3 regions of the Pseudarthrobacter sp. NPDC092419 genome follow, and region 2 is predicted to be linked to each of the others. Evidence: riboswitches for the same ligand, from Rfam matches in the RefSeq annotation. Region 2 holds a riboswitch; each other region holds the start of a gene.
What was found. A riboswitch is a leader RNA that binds a small molecule or an ion and turns the genes downstream of it on or off. The one in region 2 is predicted to bind thiamine pyrophosphate.

Region 1 (4,182 bases), on a different contig from region 2:
CGCGTTCGGCCAGCAGGGCGAGTTCGACCCCTCGCAGCTGAACCTGCCCAAGGGCTTCGATAAGTTCCTCGGCAAGTAACCCATCCCAACCAGGTAGCGCCAAGTGTCGTTTTGACCCTTCAAAACGACACTTGGCGCTACTTACTTAAGATGCTGTGGCCGTGGAATAGGGTGGGGTAATGGTCAAGCAACGGGTAGTGTTCGTGCATGGCGCCGGAAGCTTCGGCGCGGCCGCCTGGCCCCGCCAGCACGGCATGGCGCTGGCCTACGATGCCCTGTTCCTCCGGCGCCTCGGGTACGGTCCCGCGGCCGGGACGGCAGAGCCGTCCCTTGGCGGGGACGCCGCGATCATCCTCCGCGCGCTGCAGGACGACGGCGGCGCGTCAGGCGGCCATGTCGTGGCCCACGCCCAAGGCGCCATACCCGCGATGCTCGCCGCGGTGGAACGTCCTGACCTCGTCCATTCTCTGGTTCTCGTGGAGCCGGCCTGCCTGTCCCTGACGGCCGACCTGCCCGCAACGGCGGCGCACCGGGCACAGTTCCGCGACTGCGCAGAAGCTCCGCTGCATATCGTTCCCGGTGTCCCCACCCTGGTGCTCACCGGAGGCTGGGAGCCGTTGTTCGAAGAGATTGCCGGCTACCTGCGGGAAACCGGCGCCGTGCACCGCACTGCTGCCGGCGGGCACCGGCCGCACGATTCCGTGGAAGGCGACAGGACCATCCGGCGGTTTATCGCAGGTGTCAGCCGCGGCCAGACGGCGCAAGCCTCCTAGCTCCCCGCCGGCACCTTCAACTCCGGCAGGTAGACCTTCCCGCCGGCGGCAAGGAATTCCTGGCTCTTCTCCCGCATTCCGGACGCCGCCTCCGCCAGTGCGGCCTGCGCCTCCGCAGAACCGTACTCGTCCCGGATGTCCTGGCTGATCCGCATCGAGCAGAACTTCGGCCCGCACATGGAGCAGAAGTGTGCGGTCTTGGCCGGTTCAGCCGGCAGGGTCTCATCATGGAACGCCTCGGCCGTGACCGGGTCCAGGGACAATGCAAACTGGTCCCGCCACCGGAACTCGAACCTTGCCTTGGACAGGGCGTCGTCGCGTTCGTGCGCGCCGGGGTGGCCCTTTGCCAGATCCGCCGCGTGTGCCGCGATCTTGTAGGTGATCACGCCGGTCTTGACGTCGTCCTTGTTGGGCAGGCCCAGGTGCTCCTTGGGAGTCACGTAGCAGAGCATCGCCGTGCCGTAGCGGGCAATCTCCGTGGCGCCGATGGCCGAAGTGATGTGGTCGTAGCCGGGGGCAACGTCGGTCACCAGCGGCCCCAGGGTATAGAACGGGGCGCCCTTGCACAGCTCCTGCTGCCGTTCGACGTTTTCACGGACCATATGGAACGGGACGTGGCCCGGACCTTCAACCATGACCTGGACGTCGTACTCCCAGGCGCGCTGGGTGAGCTCGGCCAGGGTGTCCAGCTCGGCGAACTGGGCGGCGTCATTGGCGTCCGCCGTGGCGCCCGGCCGCAGCCCGTCGCCGAGCGAGAACGCGACGTCGTACTTGGCGAAGATTTCGCAGAGTTCGTCGAAGTGCGTGTACAGGAAATTTTCCTGGTGGTGCGCCAGGCACCAGCCCGCCATGATGGAACCGCCGCGGGACACGATGCCGGTGACCCGGTTGGCAGTGAGCGGAACATAGCGCAGGAGCACGCCGGCGTGGATAGTCATATAGTCCACGCCCTGTTCGCACTGCTCGATCACCGTGTCACGGAAGATCTCCCACGTCAGGGCGTTTGCTTCGCCGTTGACCTTCTCCAGGGCCTGGTAGATGGGGACGGTGCCGATCGGCACGGGGGAGTTGCGGATGATCCACTCGCGCGTGGTGTGGATGTCGTCGCCGGTTGAGAGGTCCATGACTGTATCCGCGCCCCACTGGGTGGCCCACTGAAGTTTGTCCACTTCCTCGGCGATGGAACTGGTGACCGCGGAGTTGCCGATGTTGGCGTTGATCTTCACCAGGAATGCCTTGCCGATGATCATCGGTTCCGATTCCGGGTGGTTGATGTTGTTGGGGATGATGGCCCGGCCCGCGGCAACCTCGCTGCGGACCAGTTCCACATCGCAGTTTTCCCGCAGCGCCACGAAGCGCATCTCGGGCGTGATGATGCCCTGCCTGGCGTAGTGCATCTGGGTGACTGTCTTGCCGTCGACGGCGCGGCGGGGCACCGGCTGCGCGCCCTTCCACTCCGCGGAGGCTGCGCCGCGGCGGACAGCCGACCGGCCGTCGTCGAGCAGGTTCCGCTCCCGTCCGCTGTATGCTTCCGTGTCCCCGCGCGCTTCGATCCACTCGGTGCGGAAGGGCCGCAGGCCCCGGACCGGGTCACTTCCCGGACCGGCGGTCCGGTATGCACGGAATGGCGGGTTGGGCTCGCCGTTGGGGGAGTTCGCCAGGGAAATCTCGGTGACAGGAACCCGGAGGCCTGATTCGCTGTCTTCGAGGAAGGCGAGCGAATGGGACTTCAGGGACTGCGTGACAGGCTCCGCAGACGCATCGAGGGCAGGGTTCAGCTGTGTTTCTGGTGTACTCAAGGAATACTCACTTCCTTCGCCGGCATTACCCGGACAGGTTCGACGGTCGCAGGCTGCGTCAGCCCGATCTCAGCCCCTGCAGGGGCACCCGTGTGGTCAGGGAAGAAGCTACCACAGGCACCGGGGGAGCGGCGTCACATTCACGGTGCTAGCCTGACCGGGCAGGACGAGAGGAGTTCCATGCCGGAGGTTATCCATTTCAGCGGACCGGCGCTCACAGGCCCGGACCGGGAAGTGCGCGGGCTGTGGTCCGTGGACGGGCGCCTGACCTTCCGGAAGCCTTAGCGGGTGCCGGACCGCGTCCTGCCCGGCTGGGTGCTGCCGGGGTTTGTTGACGCACATTGCCATATCGGCCTGGGGCCGCAGGGTCCCGTGGACGCCGCCACCGCCGCAGCACAGGCGCGGGCGGACCTGGCCGCCGGCACGCTGCTGATCCGGGACGCCGGTTCCCCGGCGGACACGCGCTGGATGCAGGGCGGCGGAGAGTTTCCGGTACTGATCCGCGCCGGGCGGCACGTCGCGCGCACCCGGCGCTACCTCCGGGGGTTCGCCCACGAAGTCGAACCGGACGGGCTCGTCGAAATGGTCCGGAAACAGGCGCGCGACGGCGACGGCTGGGTGAAGCTCGTTGGCGACTGGATCGACCGGGGCGCTGGCGACCTGGCACCCTCCTTTCCTTCCGCCGTCGTCCGCGATGCCATCCGGGCGGCGCACGACGAAGGCGCCCGTGTCACCGCCCACTGTTTCGCCGAGGAGACCCTTGACCAGATGCTGGACGGCGGCATCGACTGCATTGAACACGCCACCGGCCTCCTGCCGCGGCACCTGTCCCGCTTCGCCGAGCAGCGCGTGCCGATTGTGCCCACTCTGATCAATATCGCCACTTTTCCGGACATTGCCGCGCAGGCGCAGCCGAAATTCCCGCGCTACGCGGCCCATATGCTGGCGCTCTGGGAGCGCCGCGCGGAGCGGGTGGCGGAGGCGTTCGACGCCGGCGTGCGGGTTTTCGCGGGCACCGACGCCGGGAGCGTCATCCGGCACGGCCGCATTGCGGACGAGATCCTGGCGCTCCATGCCGCGGGCCTGCCGGCAGCTGCGGCGCTCGACGCCGCCTGCTGGGGCGCGCGCGAGTGGCTGGGAGCGGACGGCATCTCCGAAGGTGCGCGGGCAGACGTGGTGGTGTGCAGCGAAGATCCGCGGACCCGGCCGGAAGCAATCCGCCATCTGCAGCAGGTGGTGCTGGCCGGCCGCATAGTTTATGAACAAGGAATAAATTGAAGCTTCAAGTCATTTGACATGACAGGGCCACCACCCGGGCGGCCGCACGAGTAGGGGCGTTCCAATGACCGCAAAGACCGAAAAACAGGACCTTCTTCCCTCCGGGCTCGGCATGGGCACGGTGATGCTCAAGGTGGGCGACATGAAGCTCATGACGCACTACTACCAAAAGGCGCTGGGCCTGGACGTCGTGGCCGAGCAGGACGGCGGCGTCTACCTGGGCCGGCTGGGCAGGCCGCTGGTCCACCTGGCTCCGGCGCCCGGTTTGCACCTGCCGGGCCGGGGAGAGGCCGGCCTGTTCCACACGGCACTTCTCTTCGAAACGCAGCAGG
Region 2 (4,182 bases):
CTGCCGTGGGTCCTGCCCGTGCTGCTCGGAACCTGCGCGACCCTGGCCGTCGTCATCTACTTGGGACGCACACGCGCCCGGCAGGACACGGAGCGCCTGACCGCAGCCCTCCGCCTTTAGAGCTAGAGAAACTCCGCCCTGCCCTCCATGGCGGAGGACGCGAGTGCATGCTCACGCCGCGGGATCCGCCCCGCAGCCCTGGCCATCCTGCCGGCAGCCACCGCGTGCTTGAAGGCCGCGCCCATCAGCGCAGGGTTCTGCGCCCTCGTCACCGCCGTCGCCAGCAACACAGCGTCGCAGCCCAGTTCCATGGCCAGCGCGGCGTCGGAAGCGGTCCCGATTCCCGCGTCCAGCACCACGGGAACCGAAGCGCGGGAGACGATCAGCTCAATGTTGTGCGGGTTCAGGATGCCCAGGCCTGTTCCGATCGGTGCTCCCAGCGGCATGACGGCCGTGGCGCCCAGGTTTTCGAGCCGGAGCGCCAGGACAGGATCGTCATTCGTGTAGGCAAAGACCTTGAAGCCACGGGCCACCAGCTGTTCCGTGGCGTCGACCAGCTCCACGGCATCCGGCAGGAGGGTCTGTTCGTCAGCGATGACTTCCAGCTTGACCCAATCCGTCTCCAGGGCTTCGCGGGCCAGCTCAGCGGTGAGGACGGCATCACGGGCTGTAAAGCAGCCCGCCGTGTTGGGCAGCACCCGGATGCAGTGGTCCACCAGCAGCTGGAACAGCGAGCCGGTCTCCGCAGGGGAATAACGGCGCATCGCAACTGTGGTCAACGCTGTACCGGAGGCGAGCAGCGCAGCGCCGAGCCCTTCCAGGCTGGGCGCTCCCCCGGTCCCCATGATCAGCCGCGAGTGCAGCGGGACTCCGTCGATCACCAAGGTGTCGGCAACGTCGGATTCTGCGCCGGCGGGTGCGTTCGTTATTTGGGTCATGATGTCAGCCTCCCTGCACTGCGGTGACAAGTTCAACGTCGTCGCCCTCGGCGAGCGCTGTGGCGGACCACTGGCTCCGCGGCACCACCTGCGCGTTCTGCGCCACCGCCACGCCAAGCTTCCGCCCGTCCGCGGCCTGGCCGTCTGCTGCCAGCGGCCGGCCGGTGATATGGCTGACCAGCGCAGCAATGGAGGCGCCGTCCGGCACGGCGCGGAGGCTTCCGTTCAGAATGATATTCATGCTCTCTCCTTGGTGTCGTGGCGTGATGCGGCTGCGGAAAACCGGGCAGGGTTGAACGCTGCCCAGCGGGGGTCTTGACTGCCATCCAGCAGGGCGCGGCAAATAGCCGCGGCGGCGGGTGCCAGCAGCACGCCGTGGCGGAAGAAGCCGGTGGCGACGATGACCCCCGGGACGTGTCCCGCTGCGCCGTCAGGCAGCGGGACCCGGCCCAGCAGTGGCGCATTATCGGGGGTTCCGGGGCGGGCCCGCGCTGTACATTCGAGTAATTCCAGTTCGGCGACGGCGGGTACCAGCGCCTGGGCGTCCCGGAGGAGCTGGTAGACCCCGCCGGCGGACACCGCACCGTCGGACGCAGCGTCCTGACCTGCACCGGATTCCAAGCGAGCCGTCCCGCCCAGGGCGTCCTCGCGCTGGGTGGCGCCGATCACCACGGTTCCGTCCTGCCGGGGCACCAGGTAGACGGGCACGCCATGGACCAGGCCCCGGACCGTGGCGGTCACCAGCGGGCGAAGGTGTTCCGGCACGGCGAGCCGCAGGATGTCGCCGTGCACGGGACGCAGCGGCAGGGCCAGTCCGGCTGGCAGTCCGCCGAGCGCTCCTGCGTAGAGGCCATTGGCCACCACGGTCTCCCCCGCGAAGACCTTTCCGCCGCCTTTCAGCAGGGCTCCGGCCACGCCGTCGTCCTTCCAAAGCAGTTCAGCGGCCCGGGCCGGGACCGCGTAACCGTCGACGGCGCCCGCCACCCGGGTGCCGGCCCCGCCGTCGCCTTCTGCGTGCCGGGAGAGCGCCAGCCGGAGGCAGGCCACCAGCTGCCGCGGATCCACCTGGTGGTCGGCAGGGGTGTCCAGGGCGCAGGCGATCGCCGGGCTCAGGAGCGGCTCCCGGCGGCGGGCCTCCCGGACCGTGAGGGGCTCCACGTCGAGGCCGTTGGCCTTTTGCACGGACCGAAGGTCCAACAGCGCCCGCCGGTCCGCAGCGTCCACGCCGACGGCGAGGGTCGGCGTCGTGAGGTATCCGGGCGCCGCGCCCGCGGCGGCGCTGAGGGCGGCTACGAAACCCGGCCACAGGGAGGAGGCTTCCAGCATCAGGTCCAGGAGGTTTTCCTCCTGGTAGTGAAGCTCACTGACGGGGGCGAGCATTCCGGCTGCCGCCCAGCTGGCGCCGGTTCCGGGGGCATCGTCCACCAGCACCACGGATCGGCCGGAGCGGCGGGCTTCCCAGGCGATGCTGTGGCCGATCACCCCGCCGCCGATGACGGCGACGTCGGCATGCACCACGCTTCCTGCGGCAGCGCCGGACCCAACGGTGGGGTTGCCCATATGGTTCCTTCCCTACGCCGGTATTAGCCGGATCAGGTCAAGCGGTCGGCTCTGACGCCCTCTCAGCCCGGCGCTTTTATGACAGCCGCCGCAGGCTCCCGCAGTACGAGGCCAGTTTAGAGGAACTAGGCTTGCTGCCATGAATGTGTCCCCCGCTGCCGCCTTGGCGTCCGCCCGCCTGTACCTCTGCACCGATGCCCGCCGCGGCCAGGGCGACTTTGCCCGGTTCGTCGACGCCGCATTCGCCGGAGGCGTGGACATCATCCAGCTCCGGGACAAAACCATCGAGGCCGTCGAGGAGCTGGAGCTGCTCGACGTGCTGCGCGAAGCTGCCGAACGGCACGGCCGGCTGTGGGCCGTCAACGACCGCGCCGATATCGCTTCCCTTTCCGGGGCGCCGGTGTTCCATATCGGCCAGAAGGACCTCCCCGTCAAGGCCGCGCGCAGCTTCCTGGACGGCGCGGCGATCGGGCAGTCCACGCACGCGCCGGAGCAGGTGGATGCAGCGGTGGCCGCTGCCTCGGGACCGGCTGGGCTGGACTACTTCTGCGTGGGTCCGCTGTGGGCGACGCCCACGAAACCCGGCCGGGCCGCCGTCGGCCTCGACCTGGTCAGGCACGCCGCGGCCGCCGCGCCGGCCGGCCTGCCCTGGTTTGCCATCGGCGGAATCGACCACGGCAACGTGGACAAGGTGGTCGCTGCAGGGGCCCGCCGGATCGTGGTGGTCCGCGCCATCACGGAGGCGCCGGACCCGGCCGCGGCTGCAGCCTCGCTGCTCGCGGCGCTGGACGCCGCGCGCTAGCCCCGCTGTTCCTCGTTCCGGTGGTTTCGGGCTAGGCTGATTTTCGTGTCGCATCATCGGTTGGCCCCCCATGTCCACGAGCACAAAAACGCGCTCGAGGAGGCCTTGAGCGCGCTGCGCACCGAGCTGGAACTGCCCGCCCGATTCCCAACGGAAGTCGTCGCGGACGCCGAAGCGGCCGTGGCCGCGCTGGACATGCCCGACTATGACCTGACCGGCGTCGGCTTCATCACCATCGACCCGGAATCCTCCACGGACTTGGACCAGGCCCTGTTCATTGAGCCTGCCGAGGGCGGCTACCGGGTGCTGTACGCCATCGCCGACGTTCCCGCTTTTGTCCGGCCGGGAGGGCCGCTGGATGCCGAAACACGGCGCCGGGGGCAAACTTTCTACGCCCCGGACGGCCGGATCCCGCTGCACCCGGAGGTCATCAGCGAAGGTGCCGGCAGCCTGCTGCCGGACCAGGACTGCCCGGCGTTCGTCTGGGACTTCCAGCTGGACAACGCCGCGGAAGTGACTGCCGTGACCGTGCGCCGGGCGCGCGTCCGCAGCCGTGACAAGCTCAGCTACAAGGGCGCCCAGAAGGAGCTCGACGCCGGCACGGCGCCGCCGGTCCTCCAGCTGCTCAAGGAGGTAGGGCTCAAGCGCGTGGCACTGGAGCGCGAGCGGGGCGGCGCCAGCCTGAACATGCCGGACCAGGAGATCGTCCAGCTCCCCGACGGCGGCTACCGGATTGCCGCCGCCCCGCAGCTTCCCGTGGAGGACTGGAACGCACAGATTTCCCTCATGACCGGGATGGCCGCCGCCCGCCTCATGCTGGACGGCAAGGTGGGTATCCTGCGCACCATGCCCGAGCCCGACAGCCGATCCCTGGACCACTTC
Region 3 (4,182 bases), on a different contig from region 2:
CTGGCGGTGGTCCGTGGGCGCAGGGTGAGGAACGCCGTCGTCGCTGTGACGCTCCGGAGCCACCAGGACCTTCTGGTGACGGCCACCGGGCACGTGATTTCGCTGATTCCGGGTTCATTGGTGGTGGAGGTGGACCGTTCCACGTCCACCCTGTATCTGCACGGGCTGAACATCAGCGCTGAGCAGGACGTGGCCAGGCTGCGTAACGAAGTACTTTCCATTGAAGCGGGGCTGATCAGGATCATGGGCACACCGGCCGAACTTGAGATTGTCCGACGGGAGGCCGCCGCATGATGCAGTCCGTGCTGGCCGTGACGGCCGTGATCCTGTCGCTCGCCGCGGGCGGGGCCATTATCCGGATTGCCCGCGGACCTTCGCTGCTGGACCGCGTACTGGCCACCGACGTCCTGCTGGCGATCCTGGGCGCAGCGCTGTGTATCGACATGGCCGTGAACCGCCACCTGAACAACCTGATGCTGGTGGTGGCCATCTCGATTATCGGCTTCGTCGGCTCCGTGACCGTGGCGCGCTTCGTTGCGGACAGAAGGGAGCAGCCGCATGAATCCTGAACTGCTGATGGGCTACCGGGCGGTGGGCGAGACTGTCGCGGGCGTTGATGCCTGGGTGGACGCCGTTTCTGCGGTGTTCATGGTGGTCGGCGCTGCCCTGTCGCTGGGCGCCGCCATAGGCCTGCTGCGGTTTCCGGACCTGCTGAGCCGGATGCACGCCGCCACGAAGCCGCAGGTGCTGGGACTGTTCCTGCTGCTGGCGGCGATCGGGCTGCAGCTGCGCACCTGGTGGGTGTGGCCCGTGCTGCTGGTGGCCTGGATCTTCCAGTTACTGACGGTGCCGGTCTCCGCGCACATGGTGGGCCGGGCCGGTTACCGGACCAAGCACCTGCACCGGGAACTGCTGACCTCGGACGAGCTCGAAGCCGTGGTGCAGAAAGCCGCCGGCAACCCGCCTCCCGAGGAATGAGTGAGGCGGGTTGCCGGCGGCAGATTGAAGCGCGGGGCTAAACGATGTCCTGGCTCTTGGCGAAGCGGGTGATGGCGCGCTGGGTGCCGCGGTTCGCCAGGACCTGGATGACGGTGCTCACCGATGCGGAGATCAGGGCGAACGTCAGGGCCGAGTGCAGGCTGGTGGGCACATCCTCGTCCTTGCCGGTGGGAGGCTTCCGGCCTGTGGTCTTCTCCCAGACGGTGTTGACCACCTTGGTGCCGACGAAGCCTGCCACCAGCGAGATGCCGGTGCCGAGCAGCTTAATGAAAAGGTTCATTCCTTGTACTCCTTGCGGGCAGAAAACGGACTGACCCCAGCCTAACGGCCCGGCGCCGTAATTTTCCCCGCCGCCATTGGCCGCTGCGGTGTAAACTGAACCAGCCCTCAGGGGCCGCATCATTCGGAAACACATCATTCAAACGACAGGGGAGCGCCGCCGTCGGGCATCACTGGCTCAGCCAGGAACCCGTCCGGGCGCTGAGAGTGCGGGAAGCCGCAGACCCTCGAACCTGATCCGGTTAGTACCGGCGTAAGGGAGTCGAGTTCTCGAAGTGCCCGGCAACACCGTCCAACGCGGTTGCCGGGAGCACTTTCCCCTCCTGTTACCCAGGAGGATCACCATGGCAACTGCAGCAATCAAGAAGACCCCCGGCAAGTCCTGGCGCGTCGTGGACATCGTGGTGGCGGCGCTGATCGCCATCGCCGGCGGCGTCATTTTCTGGGCCTGGTCCCAGGGCGCGCTGGCAGTGTCCGGCCCGATGAACGCCATCTACCCGCCCCTGACCGGCCTGATCGCCGGCGGCTGGATGATTCCGGCCGTCCTGGGCATGCTCATCATCCGCAAGCCCGGCGCGGCGCTGTTCTGCGAGACGGTCGCAGCCACGGGCGAGCTGCTGATGGGGTCGCAGTACGGCACGTCGGTGCTGTTCTCCGGGTTCGTCCAGGGCCTCGGCGCAGAGATCATCTTCGCGATCTTCGTCTACAGGAAGTTCAACCTGCCGGTGGCACTGATCGCGGGCGCCGCTGCCGGCCTGTTCTGCGGGCTGAACGATTCGTTCTCCCCGTGGGGCTGGAACATCGCCTACTCCGCCGGCGACAAGTTCGCGTACATCCTGTTCACCAGCATCTCCGGTGCGATCATCGCCGGTGCGCTGTCCTGGATCGCCACGCGCGGCCTCGCCCGGACCGGCGTCCTGAGCCCCTTCGCCTCCCGCAAGGCGGCCACGGAGCCCGTCTTCTCCTGATGTCGGAACCTTCCGGCAGCGCCTCCGCCGTCCGCCCCGCCGCGGTGGCCGCCCGCGGCTGGGGCTGGCGGCACGCCGGGCGCACCAAGCCGGCCGTCCAGGGCCTCGACCTGGACATCGCGCCGGGGGAACGTGTGCTCCTGCTCGGCCCGTCGGGTGCCGGCAAGTCCACGCTGCTCCACGCCCTCGCCGGGGTGCTGGGGGACATGGACGACGACGGCGAGGCCGGCGACGCTGACGAGTCCGGTTCGCTTCTGGTCGATGGAGCTTCCCCCCGAGGCCGGCGCGGCCGCGCCGGACTGATGCAGCAGGACCCGGAGACGCAGGTGGTTCTTTCGCGCCTTGGTGACGATGTCGCCTTCGGCGCCGAGAACCTGGCCGTTCCCCGTAACGCCATCTGGGCGCGCGTGCACGAGGCGCTGGCCGACGTCGGGCTTTCCCACCTGCCGCTGCACCACCCCACGTCTGCGCTGTCCGGAGGGCAAAAACAGCGGCTCGCGCTGGCGGGCATCCTGGCGATGCGCCCAGGGCTGGTCCTGCTGGACGAGCCCACCGCCAACCTGGACCCGGCTGGCGTGCTGGAGGTCCGGGACGCCGTGGGCCGCTGCCTGGACAAGACCGGCGCCACGCTGGTGGTGGTGGAGCACCGTGTCTCCGTCTGGAAGGACCTGGTGGACCGGATCGTGGTCCTGCAGCCGGGGTCCGCTGCGGACCCCGCTGTGCTGCTGGACGGGCCGCCGGACCGGGTGCTCACCGAGGCCAGGGCGATGCTCATGGCCGCCGGCGTATGGGTGCCCGGCCACGTGCCGGCCACGCGCGCACGTGCGGCCATGCCCTCACCGGGCTCCGGCGACCTCCTGCTCGCGGCCGAAAAGCTGGGCGTCTCCAGGGAACGCGCGCGCCGCAAGGGATTCGGCAAGATCCCGCCGGTCCCGGTCCAGCGCGATGTCACGGCGCAGGTGCGGGCTGGCCAGGCCCTGGCCATCACGGGGCCCAACGGGGCGGGGAAGTCCACGTTCGCGCTGACCCTCGCCGGGCTCCTGGAACCGGTGGAAGGGAAGGTTTCTGCCACCGTTGGCCTGAGCCGCGGCGCGGGAATCGACCCGTACCAGTGGAAGGCGGAGCAGCTGATCGAACGGATCGGCACCGTGTTCCAGGAGCCCGAGCATCAGTTTGTCACCGGGACAGTGCGGGACGAACTGCTGTTCGGTCCGCGGCACCTCGGGCACGGCGAAGAACGGGTTGACGAACTGCTCGAGCGGCTGCGGCTGACGGCCCTGGTGGACGCGAACCCCTACACACTCTCCGGAGGCGAGAAGCGGCGGCTCTCTGTGGCAACGGTCCTGGCCGCGAGCCCGCAGGTGCTGGTCCTCGACGAACCGACGTTCGGGCAGGACGCCAACACCTGGGCAGAACTTGCGTCCTTCCTGTCCGAGCTCCTGGACCAGGGCACTTCCGTCGTGGCAGTAACCCACGACGCCGAATTCACCGCCGCCCTCGCCGGTGCCGAGCTGCACATGGCAGCGCCGGAACGGGTGGCATCGTGACGGGGGCAGCGCGGCAGGAACTGAACCTGCGCGGCAACCAGGCGCTGCTCACCCGTGCCAACCCCCTGAGCAAGTTCGCGGCGGTCTTCCTCATGACACTGGTGCTGGCGCTGTCCATCGACTGGGTTTCAGCCTCCGTGGCGCTGGTGTTCGAACTCCTCCTGTTTCCGCTGGCAGGGCTGACCTTCGTGCTGCTGTGGCAGCGCGGGTGGCCGCTGATCCTCGCCGCGGCGGTGGGGGGCTGGAGCACCTCCATCCTGGCGCCGGACAGCGGAAGGACGCTGATCGACGTCGGGCTGTGGACCATGAGTGAAGGGTCCTTGGAACTGGGCGCCGGGTTCATGCTCCGGGGGCTGGCGATCGCGCTGCCCGCGGTGCTCCTCATGAGC

Region 1: another riboswitch for thiamine pyrophosphate. It lies ahead of thiC (phosphomethylpyrimidine synthase ThiC); the one in region 2 lies ahead of thiO (glycine oxidase ThiO).
Region 3: another riboswitch for thiamine pyrophosphate. It lies ahead of ACIQC0_RS14245 (ECF transporter S component); the one in region 2 lies ahead of thiO (glycine oxidase ThiO).

The regions. Positions count from the first base shown of each region.
Region 1 is NZ_JBIVQF010000004.1:304,192-308,373, reverse strand. Features, by position in the region: gene ffh (signal recognition particle protein) at 1-79, shown strand, start outside; gene ACIQC0_RS09140 (alpha/beta fold hydrolase) at 180-773, shown strand; gene thiC (phosphomethylpyrimidine synthase ThiC) at 770-2,572, opposite strand; TPP riboswitch at 2,567-2,674, opposite strand; partial or broken gene ACIQC0_RS09130 (amidohydrolase family protein) at 2,753-3,850, shown strand; gene ACIQC0_RS09125 (VOC family protein) at 3,915-4,182, shown strand, end outside.
Region 2 is NZ_JBIVQF010000010.1:24,461-28,642, reverse strand. Features, by position in the region: gene ACIQC0_RS14630 (hypothetical protein) at 1-120, shown strand, start outside; gene ACIQC0_RS14625 (thiazole synthase) at 123-938, opposite strand; gene thiS (sulfur carrier protein ThiS) at 943-1,179, opposite strand; gene thiO (glycine oxidase ThiO) at 1,176-2,498, opposite strand; TPP riboswitch at 2,491-2,610, opposite strand; gene thiE (thiamine phosphate synthase) at 2,638-3,300, shown strand; gene ACIQC0_RS14605 (RNB domain-containing ribonuclease) at 3,346-4,182, shown strand, end outside.
Region 3 is NZ_JBIVQF010000009.1:117,863-122,044, reverse strand. Features, by position in the region: gene ACIQC0_RS14265 (Na+/H+ antiporter subunit E) at 1-294, shown strand, start outside; gene ACIQC0_RS14260 (monovalent cation/H+ antiporter complex subunit F) at 291-569, shown strand; gene mnhG (monovalent cation/H(+) antiporter subunit G) at 559-978, shown strand; gene ACIQC0_RS14250 (DUF4235 domain-containing protein) at 1,016-1,279, opposite strand; TPP riboswitch at 1,417-1,556, shown strand; gene ACIQC0_RS14245 (ECF transporter S component) at 1,623-2,246, shown strand; gene ACIQC0_RS14240 (ABC transporter ATP-binding protein) at 2,246-3,793, shown strand; gene ACIQC0_RS14235 (energy-coupling factor transporter transmembrane component T family protein) at 3,790-4,182, shown strand, end outside.